2 regions of the Tateyamaria omphalii genome follow, and region 1 is predicted to be linked to the other one. Evidence: riboswitches for the same ligand, from Rfam matches in the RefSeq annotation. Region 1 holds a riboswitch; the other holds the start of a gene.
The links. Region 1 has a riboswitch for cobalamin ahead of BWR18_RS10965 (DUF1636 family protein). Riboswitches for the same ligand answer to the same signal wherever they lie in the genome.
Positions count from the first base shown of each region.

Region 1 (4,351 bases):
CAGCGTTGTTGCGACCGTGTCGGAGTAGGACGCAGTGCCGCCGCTGATACCAAACCCGCCAAGCCACGCGCGCCGGAACCCGTCATCGCGGAACATGCCGTGCAGGTAGCTGCCCGCCACTCGGCCATCTGCGCTGATCGCCCCCTCGTCCTCTCCGGCCACCTGCGCGAAGGGTCGGGCCCGGTCGGGGCCGTCGCTGCGCCCGATATGGATCTCGTACCCCTGAAAGCCCTGACCGCTGGGCACATGCACCGCGTCGACGGTGGTCAGACGTTTGTCATCCGACATCACCGTGTCCACATCCAAAAGGCCAATGCCCGGCGTGTGGCCCGCGGGCCCCTCAATCCCGTCCGGGTCATCCACCACGCGGCCCAGCATCTGAAAGCCGCCGCAGATGCCCAGCACATGACCGCCGCGCCGCACATGCGCGCGCACATCCTCGTCCCAGCCCTGATCCTTGATGAATTGCAGATCGCCGCGGGTGGACTTGCTGCCGGGGATGATCACCACGTCCGTGTCAGCGGGCAGCGGTTGGCCCGCGTGCAGCATCGTCAGGCGCACGCCCGGTTCCTGCGCCAGCGGGTCCAGATCATCGAAATTGGCGATGCGCGACAGCTTCAGGCAGACGATATGCAGCCCGCCCGCGCGGACGGGCGTCGCGATGTCCAGGGCATCTTCTGCCGGTAATTTCCAGGCATCGCCGAACCACGGCACCACGCCAAATCCGCGCCAGCCAGTGTGCTGTTCGATCAACGCATAACCGTCATCAAAGAGGCTGGGATCACCCCGGAAACGATTGATCAGAAAGCCACGGATCACGTCGGCGTCGTTGGGATCAATGACCGCCTGCGTGCCCACGATCTGCGCGATCACCCCGCCCCGGTCGATGTCGCCCGCCAACACGACAGGGCAGTCCGCCGCTCTGGCAAATCCCATATTGGCAATGTCGCCGGGGCGTAAATTCACCTCGGCCGGGCTGCCCGCCCCTTCGACCAGCACCAGGTCATGGCGCGCCTGCAACCGGTTGAAGCTGTCCAGCACCGGGGCCATCAGGGACGGTTTCAAAGCGGAATACTCACGCGCCTTGACCGTCGTCAGGCGCTTGCCTTGCACGACCACCTGACTGCCCACATCGGTTTCCGGCTTCAGCAAGACCGGGTTCATGTCGGTATGCGGCTCCAGTCCGCTCGCCATCGCCTGCAGTGCCTGCGCCCGTCCAATCTCGCCCCCATCCACGGTGACGGCGGCATTGTTCGACATGTTTTGCGGCTTGAAGGGGGCCACGGACAGCCCTCGTATGACCGCCGCCCGGCAGAGGCCCGCGACCAGCATCGACTTGCCCACGTTGGACCCGGTGCCCTGGATCATCAGCGCCGTCATTCCGGTGGTTCCAGCTCGCGCCGCGCGACAAAGACAACCCCGGCAACCGACCATAGCGCAAGCTCGATAAAGATCGTCCAGTGAAGCACGGTTGACACGAACCAATCGTCTTCTGCGCCAAGCAGGACAACCAATGGTCCGGAAAAGGAAAACGTACCCCAGCCCCATGATATGTCGCCGGTAATGGTATCCAGAACCATGTGCAAAAGCGCGCCCAAGCCGACGCCAATGAGAACGCGGGACGTCAAAACAACCCCGAAAAACAGCATCACCGCCCACAGGGTCGGGTCATGCGTGAGATAGCTGTCATGACGCACCGCGCCGCCATCGACAAACAGCAACCAGACCGTATCCAGATCGGGCGCAATCGCACCGATGATGATGGCCCAGAACATCACGGGATCGCGAAAAAAGCTGCGATCAGTGGCACAGGCCAGCAGGTAGCCTGCAGGTGCGTGGCCGACGATCATGGCGCTCCCCTCGTAAGGCGCACGTGTCGTGCGCCCGGCTCAGAACTCGACACCCTTCTGTGCCTTGACGCCCAGATCCTTGAACGGGTGTTTCACCAGCGTCATCTCGGTGACCAGGTCCGCGGCCTCGATCAATTCGGGCTTGGCGTTGCGGCCCGTCAGCACAACATGCGTCATCGGAGGTTTCTGCTTCATCAGGAAATCGACGACCTCGTCAATATCGAGATAATCATAGCGCAATGCGATGTTGATTTCATCCAGCAGAACAAATTGGATCCCCGGGTCCAATATCTGCTCCCTGGCGATGCGCCAGCCGTTCTCGGCCGCGGCCACGTCGCGTTCGCGATCCTGGGTTTCCCATGTAAACCCTTCACCAGAAACGAAAAACTGGCATTTCTCCGCAAAGCGGTCGCGCAGGAACGTCTTTTCGCCCGTATCCCAATTTCCCTTGATGAACTGCACCACGGCGCAAGGCATCCCATGTGCGATGCAGCGCATGATCATCCCGAACCCGGACGAGGATTTGCCCTTGCCCGGTCCCGTATGGACGATGATCAGACCTTTTTCTTCGGTCTTGGTCTCCATCATCTTGTCGCGGGCGGCCTTGATCTTTTTCATCTTGGCGTTGTGGCGTTCGGTGATGTCGTCCATGGCGTCCTCCTTGCGACTGAGCCATGTGGTGCCATGGATTTGCCGGCAGTGCCAGCGTCGTTGGCGCTTGACTCCGCTGGCGGTCGGTCGCACTACGGTGATGTTGGTGCCCGAGGTTTGCTTCGGGTGAAAAGGGAATGCCGCGGGCCGCAAGGTCCAAACGCAGCCGCCCCCGCGACCGTGACCGGAAAGGGTGCTCCACGCCACTGGCCAAAGGCCGGGAAGGCAGGGCAACCGCAGAGGCCCCCGATGGATGCCTCAAGATCCGCAAGCCGGGAGACCTGCCAGCCAGAGGAAGACGAAACCGGACGGGGTGTGCCGGGTGTCGGGACGCCACGGCCAGTCGCCGCCCGCCATCTGCCATGCCGTCCCCCGATAGGGAACACACATGGCCGATCTGCCCCCCGTGGAACTCTTGGTCTGCGTGAAATGCCGCCGCGAGCTGGACGTGCCCGAAGGCGGCACACGCCCCGGCGAAGCGCTGCATGCAGAACTCGCAAACCGCACCATGTCCGAGGGCGTGACGCTCAAGGCCGTCGAATGCCTCTCCAACTGCTCATCCGGCTGCTCCGTCGCCGTCCGCGGCGGCGCGCAGCGCTGGACCTATGTCTACGGTAACCTGATGGAGGACCGCGACGCCGACATGGTTGTCGACGGCATCTCCAAATACGCTGCAACTGCCGACGGTATCGTCCCCTGGCGCGAACGCCCCGAACATTTCCGTAAAAACTGCATCGCCCGCATCCCCCCGCAGGAGTTCTGATATGGCCAACCTCAACAAAGTCCCCGTCACCGTCATCACCGGCTTTCTCGGCTCGGGCAAAACCACCCTTGTGCGTCACCTGATGCAGAACCCGCAGGGCAAGCGCCTTGCTGTCGTGGTCAATGAATTTGGCGACGTGGGTGTCGATGGCGACATCCTCAAAAGCTGCGCCATCCCCGATTGTCCTGCCGAAAATATCATGGAACTGGCCAACGGCTGCATCTGCTGCACCGTGGCCGACGACTTCATCCCGACAATCGAGGCGCTCATGGCCCTCGACCCGCAACCCGAGCATATCCTGATCGAAACCTCGGGCCTCGCCCTGCCCAAACCGCTTCTCAAGGCCTTCGACTGGCCCGATATCCGCAGCCGCATCACCGTGGACGGCGTGATCGCGCTGGCGGATGCCGAGGCTGTGGCCGCAGGCCGGTTCGCCCCTGACGTCGCCGCCGTAGACGCGCAGCGCGAAGCCGATGACAGCCTTGATCACGAAACGCCGCTTTCCGAAGTGTTCGAAGATCAGATCAGCTGCGCCGACATCATCCTGCTGACCAAACCCGACCTCGCCGGGCCCGACGGCATCGCCAGGGCCAAAGAGATCATCGCAGCCGAGGCCCCCCGCCCCCTTCCGATCGTCGAAGTGGCCGAAGGCGCCGTGGACCCCCGCGTGATCCTCGGGCTTGAGGCCGCCGCCGAAGACGACATGGACGCACGCCCTAGCCACCACGACGGCCATGACGACCACGAACATGACGATTTCGAGAGCGTCATCATCGACATCCCCGAAGTGGACGATCCCACCGACCTCGTCGCCCGGATCGAAGCCATGGCAAAGAGCCAGAACATCCTGCGCGTCAAAGGCTACGCCGCCGTCACCGGCAAACCCATGCGCCTGCTGGTACAAGCCGTGGGTGCCCGCGTCCGCCACCAGTTCGACCGCCCGTGGGGCCCGAACGAGCCGCGGCAGGGCCGTTTGGTCGTGATTGCCGAACATGACGACGTGAACGCGGCAGCGATCCGGTCGGCATTGACCGATGTTCCGGCAGCCGCCGAATAGGAACCGCCCCCGATGCACGTCGTCTTCCGC
Region 1 is NZ_CP019312.1:2,208,683-2,213,033, forward strand. It holds gene BWR18_RS10950 (cobyric acid synthase) at 1-1,380, opposite strand, end outside; gene BWR18_RS10955 (hypothetical protein) at 1,377-1,850, opposite strand; gene cobO (cob(I)yrinic acid a,c-diamide adenosyltransferase) at 1,890-2,501, opposite strand; cobalamin riboswitch at 2,589-2,804, shown strand; gene BWR18_RS10965 (DUF1636 family protein) at 2,890-3,264, shown strand; gene cobW (cobalamin biosynthesis protein CobW) at 3,266-4,321, shown strand; gene cobN (cobaltochelatase subunit CobN) at 4,334-4,351, shown strand, end outside.

Region 2 (4,351 bases), 390 kb from region 1:
GTCGTGTTCCAAATGCGCTATTCGTATTTCGGGAAGTCGGGCTGGCGTTCGCGCGCAAGTCGAGACCCTGCACGACTGTTCAGCGAGGAGCGTCTGAGCAAGCGGGCCTATTTCTTTGAAAAGATCGCGCTGGCCAGCCTCACATCGCAGCAAGATGAGGATTTCAAACTGGTCCTCTTGTCTTCGGAAGGGTTGCCGGACCGCCACAAGACCTACCTGACCGAGATCTGCAACGATATGCTGGGGTCACACCGCGCGCATGTGATATTCCGTGCGCCACAGAAGGCCGGAAACTGCTTTCGCACATATCAGCACGATGCGTTGAACAGCGAAGATTACACCGCGCAGGTTGTTCTGGATGACGACGATGCGGTGTCCTGCGATTTCGTGGATGTGATGCGGCGCGAGGCGCTGGCGATGCGGTCGCTGTTCCGTACCGAAGACGACTATTGCTATGTCTCGCAGGCGCAGGGCCTGTCGGCGGTGTTCGACAATGACGCCTACCAGTTGTTGCACCGCACCGTGCCGTTCAACACGCAGGGCCTGATGCTGGTGGCCCGGACGCGCACGCGGCGCAACCCGTTCTTTACCGCGCACAAGCGGATCGCGCAGCGCCATCCGGCGCGGGCGATCTATGGGAACGTGCCCTATTTCATCCGGGCGGTTCACGATCTGAATGACAGCCGGACGATGTTTGGCGATGACCTTGTGCAGCCCGAAGACATGGCGGACGTGATGACCCGGTTTCCGCTGCTCAACGCCTTGCTGGCGGACCATGCGCCCACCGCCCTTGCCGCTGAGTGAGGCGCAGCGTCAGCTGGGTTTCAGCAGGTAATTCCGGTTCTGCTTGTAGCGCTGATTGCTGGATGCGACGTCATAGCCAGATGCCTTGCACCAGGCGTGAAATGCGTCATCGTTTTCAAGATCGACCTCGACCATGAAATGCGGCTTGCAGCGCGCTGCGGTGCCCTGCAGCCCGGCGAGCACTTTCATTTCCATGCCTTCGACGTCGATCTTGATGAAGGCGGGCGTTTCGTCCCTAAGCACGTCATCTGCGGGCAGCACGGTCAGTCCGCCCTTGCCGGTTTTTTGCAGCCGCGCGGCGCCGAGGTTCCGGGTCCGTTTTTGAACGGCGTAGCCGCTGTCTTCGCTGTCGGAGAGGCCGATGCCCAGATGGGAGATGTCGATGATGTCCTCCAGCCCGTTCAGCAGGACGTTCTGGATCAGAAGGCGGTATGCGGCGGGATTCGGCTCGACCGGTATGACCCGCGCGGCGTTCAGAAAGGCTGCGGCGAAGAGTGAGTGGTTGCCCACGTTGGCCCCGATGTCGACAAAGGTGCCGCCTGCGGGGAACACGGCCTCGATCTCTTTCAATTCGGAGAGTTCGTAGAAGGAGCCCTTGCGGTGATTGCGCTGGATGGGGTCGTTTTCCATGTTTGTGCAGAAGACGATCCGGCGGTCCCGGAACCTTGTATGCGTGATCTGCACGTTTTCGGCCTGGACGGGGCGGCCCAGACGCAGGCGCTTTTGGATGCGGGTGATGTCCGGTGTCATGTGCGGTCGCGCGCTCCTTGGGTTTGGGTTTGCCCTACAGCATTCAGGGTGTGATCAGAAGGCGATGCGATCAACTGGTTTCGCGCCTGTATCCGGCGTGAGAAAAGATGGTGCGCAAAATCAGCGGATTGGCCGGGAAAATGCGCAGCGAAATGTGCAGCTTAGCCTTTGGCGCGCCGGTGTTGCACGATTTTGCATTGACCCGGTTTCCACATTCGGGCCATGTCGTCGTGATGGTTCTTGGATGCTTTGTGCAAACAAGATGAAAAGGGAACGCGGTGCGGTGGCTGATACGCCACCTAGTCCGCGACTGCCCCCGCAACTGTGAGCGGTGAGCCACCCCGGCACGGACCACTGGACGCATCGTCTGGGAAGGTTCGGGGACGCTGTGACCCGCAAGTCAGGAGACCTGCCATCACCGGCGCATGGTGTGCGTCGGCCACTCAATTCGATGCAGGCGGGGCGCCTGGTCAGGAGCACAAGATGGCACAGCGGTCCTTACCGCCACGGCATGGTTCTGTTTCTTCAGCCCTCCCCCAACCCGGAGGTTCTGATGGAGCATCGCATAACAATTTGCACATCCTGCACGCACACGGGCACACAGTGTCGGCCCGGATATGAGCTGATTGAACGCTTGCGCACAGCCATTGCCGATGCAGGCGATGCGGTAACGGATGCGTTCGAGATTTCCGGCGTTGCCTGCATGGCCGGGTGTGACCGACCCTGTACCGTGGCCTATCACGGGACGCGCAAGGCGACCTATCTGTTTGGCGACATTGATCCCGAGACAGATATTGGTGATCTGTTGGCCTTTGCCCGGCAGTATGCAGAGCTGGATGATGGGTGGTGTTCGTCGGTGGACCGTCCCGGAAAGCTGCGCAGCACGACCCTCGCGCGCGTGCCTGCGGCCATTGTTGCGATTGAGCAGACCGAGGCGCGGGCCTCTTGACCACTGCCGCGGGCCTTTCTGTCACCGATCTGTCGTGGGCGCCCCGGCGCGGTGGCACGCCGTTGTTGCATCCGGCCAGTTTTGAGGTGGCGGCGGGGCGGGTTCTGGGTGTTGTGGGCCCCAATGGTGCGGGCAAGACGACGTTGCTGCGGTTGCTCTACCGGTTTCACAGGCCGCGCACGGGCACCGTTTGCATCGGCGGCGATGATATCTGGCGCCTGTCTGCGACCGACGTGGCCCGGCGCGTGGCGGCGGTGTTGCAGGAGCATCCCAGCGACTTTGCCCTGACGGTGGCCGAGATCGTGGCGCTGGGCCGCACGCCGCATCGGCGCGGGTTTGGCGGGGCGGCGGGGGCGCGGGACCGCGACATCATTCATGCGTCACTGGCCCAGCTGGACCTGCACCACCTGGCGCACCGGCATCTGGGCACCTTGTCGGGCGGCGAGCGGCAGCGCGTCATGGTCGCCCGCGCCCTGGCGCAGGAGCCGCGCCTGCTGATCCTGGACGAGCCGACCAATCATCTGGACATCCGCCACCAGTTGGAGGTGCTGGACCTGATCCGCACCCTGCCGCTGACCATTGTCACGTCGCTGCATGATCTGAACCTTGCCGCTGGTGTGTGCGATGACGTGTTGCTGCTGGATGCGGGCCGCTGCGTTGGCTTCGGTCCGCCGTGTGATGTGTTGAGCGAGGCGGCCTTGTCCGGCGTGTTCCGCGTCAATGCCCGGCGCGAGCGTCTGGCCCCGAGCAACACTGACCACCTCACCTTTCACCTGTCCAACAAAGGAAACCCGCAATGAAGCTCCTCCTTTCCGGTTCTGTCGCCCTGATCTGCACGGGTGTTGTCGCCGCTGCTGACGTCACCGTGCAAAGCTGCGACCGGTCAGTCACCTTTGATGCGCCGCCCGAGCGGGCGATTTCCAATGACGTGAATCTGACGGAGATGATGCTTGTCTTGGGTCTCGCTGACAGGATGGTGGGGTACACCGGCATTTCCGGCTGGAAGACGCTGAACGAGGAGATGCGCGACGGCGTGGAGGAATTGCCGGAGTTGTCTGCGAAGTATCCGTCGAAAGAGGTTCTTGTCGGGGCGGATGCCGATTTCTTCTTTGCCGGCTGGAACTACGGCATGAAGGTGGGAGGCGATGTGACGCCGGAGACGTTGGAGCCCTTTGGCATCCAGGTCTATGAGTTGACCGAAAGCTGCATCCACATCATGGAGAAGGACAAGGCCAGCATCGAGGACATGTATGCCGACCTTTTGAATCTTGGCCGTATCTTCGATGTCGAGGACCGGGCGACGGAGTTGGTTGACGGCTATCGGGCGGAGCTTGCGTCATTCACGGAAGGTTTGGACACCGGTGAGCCGCTGCGTGTCTTTGTCTATGACAGTGGCGAGGACGCGCCTTTTACCGCTGGGCGTTATGCCATGCCGACGGCGTTGATTGAGGCGGCGGGCGGCGTGAACGTCATGGATGACTTCGACAAAAGCTGGGCCACCGTGACATGGGAAGAGGTGGTGGAGCGCGACCCGGAGGTCATCGTCATCGTGAACTACGGCGAAGTGACGGCGGAGCAGAAGCGCGACTTCATGCGCTCGAACCCCGCCTTCGCCGCAATGGATGCGGTCAGGAACGACCGCTTCGTGACGCTGGAATATGTCGAGGCGACACCGGGCCCCCGCAACATCAAGGCGATCAAGACCCTCGCCAATGCCTTTTGGGGCGAGTGAGGCGATGACGGCGGACGCGCATCATCCGGTCACGACACGGCGGCGCATCGGCCGCACAGCCGGTCTGGTGCTGTCGGGTTTTGCGCTGTTGCTGGTGTCGCTGTCCGTCGCGATTT
Region 2 is NZ_CP019312.1:1,815,244-1,819,594, reverse strand. It holds gene BWR18_RS09060 (glycosyltransferase) at 1-804, shown strand, start outside; gene BWR18_RS09055 (FkbM family methyltransferase) at 814-1,554, opposite strand; cobalamin riboswitch at 1,772-1,985, shown strand; gene BWR18_RS09050 (DUF1636 family protein) at 2,066-2,503, shown strand; gene BWR18_RS09045 (ABC transporter ATP-binding protein) at 2,500-3,303, shown strand; gene BWR18_RS09040 (ABC transporter substrate-binding protein) at 3,300-4,235, shown strand; gene BWR18_RS09035 (FecCD family ABC transporter permease) at 4,216-4,351, shown strand, end outside.
Region 2: another riboswitch for cobalamin. It lies ahead of BWR18_RS09050 (DUF1636 family protein); the one in region 1 lies ahead of BWR18_RS10965 (DUF1636 family protein).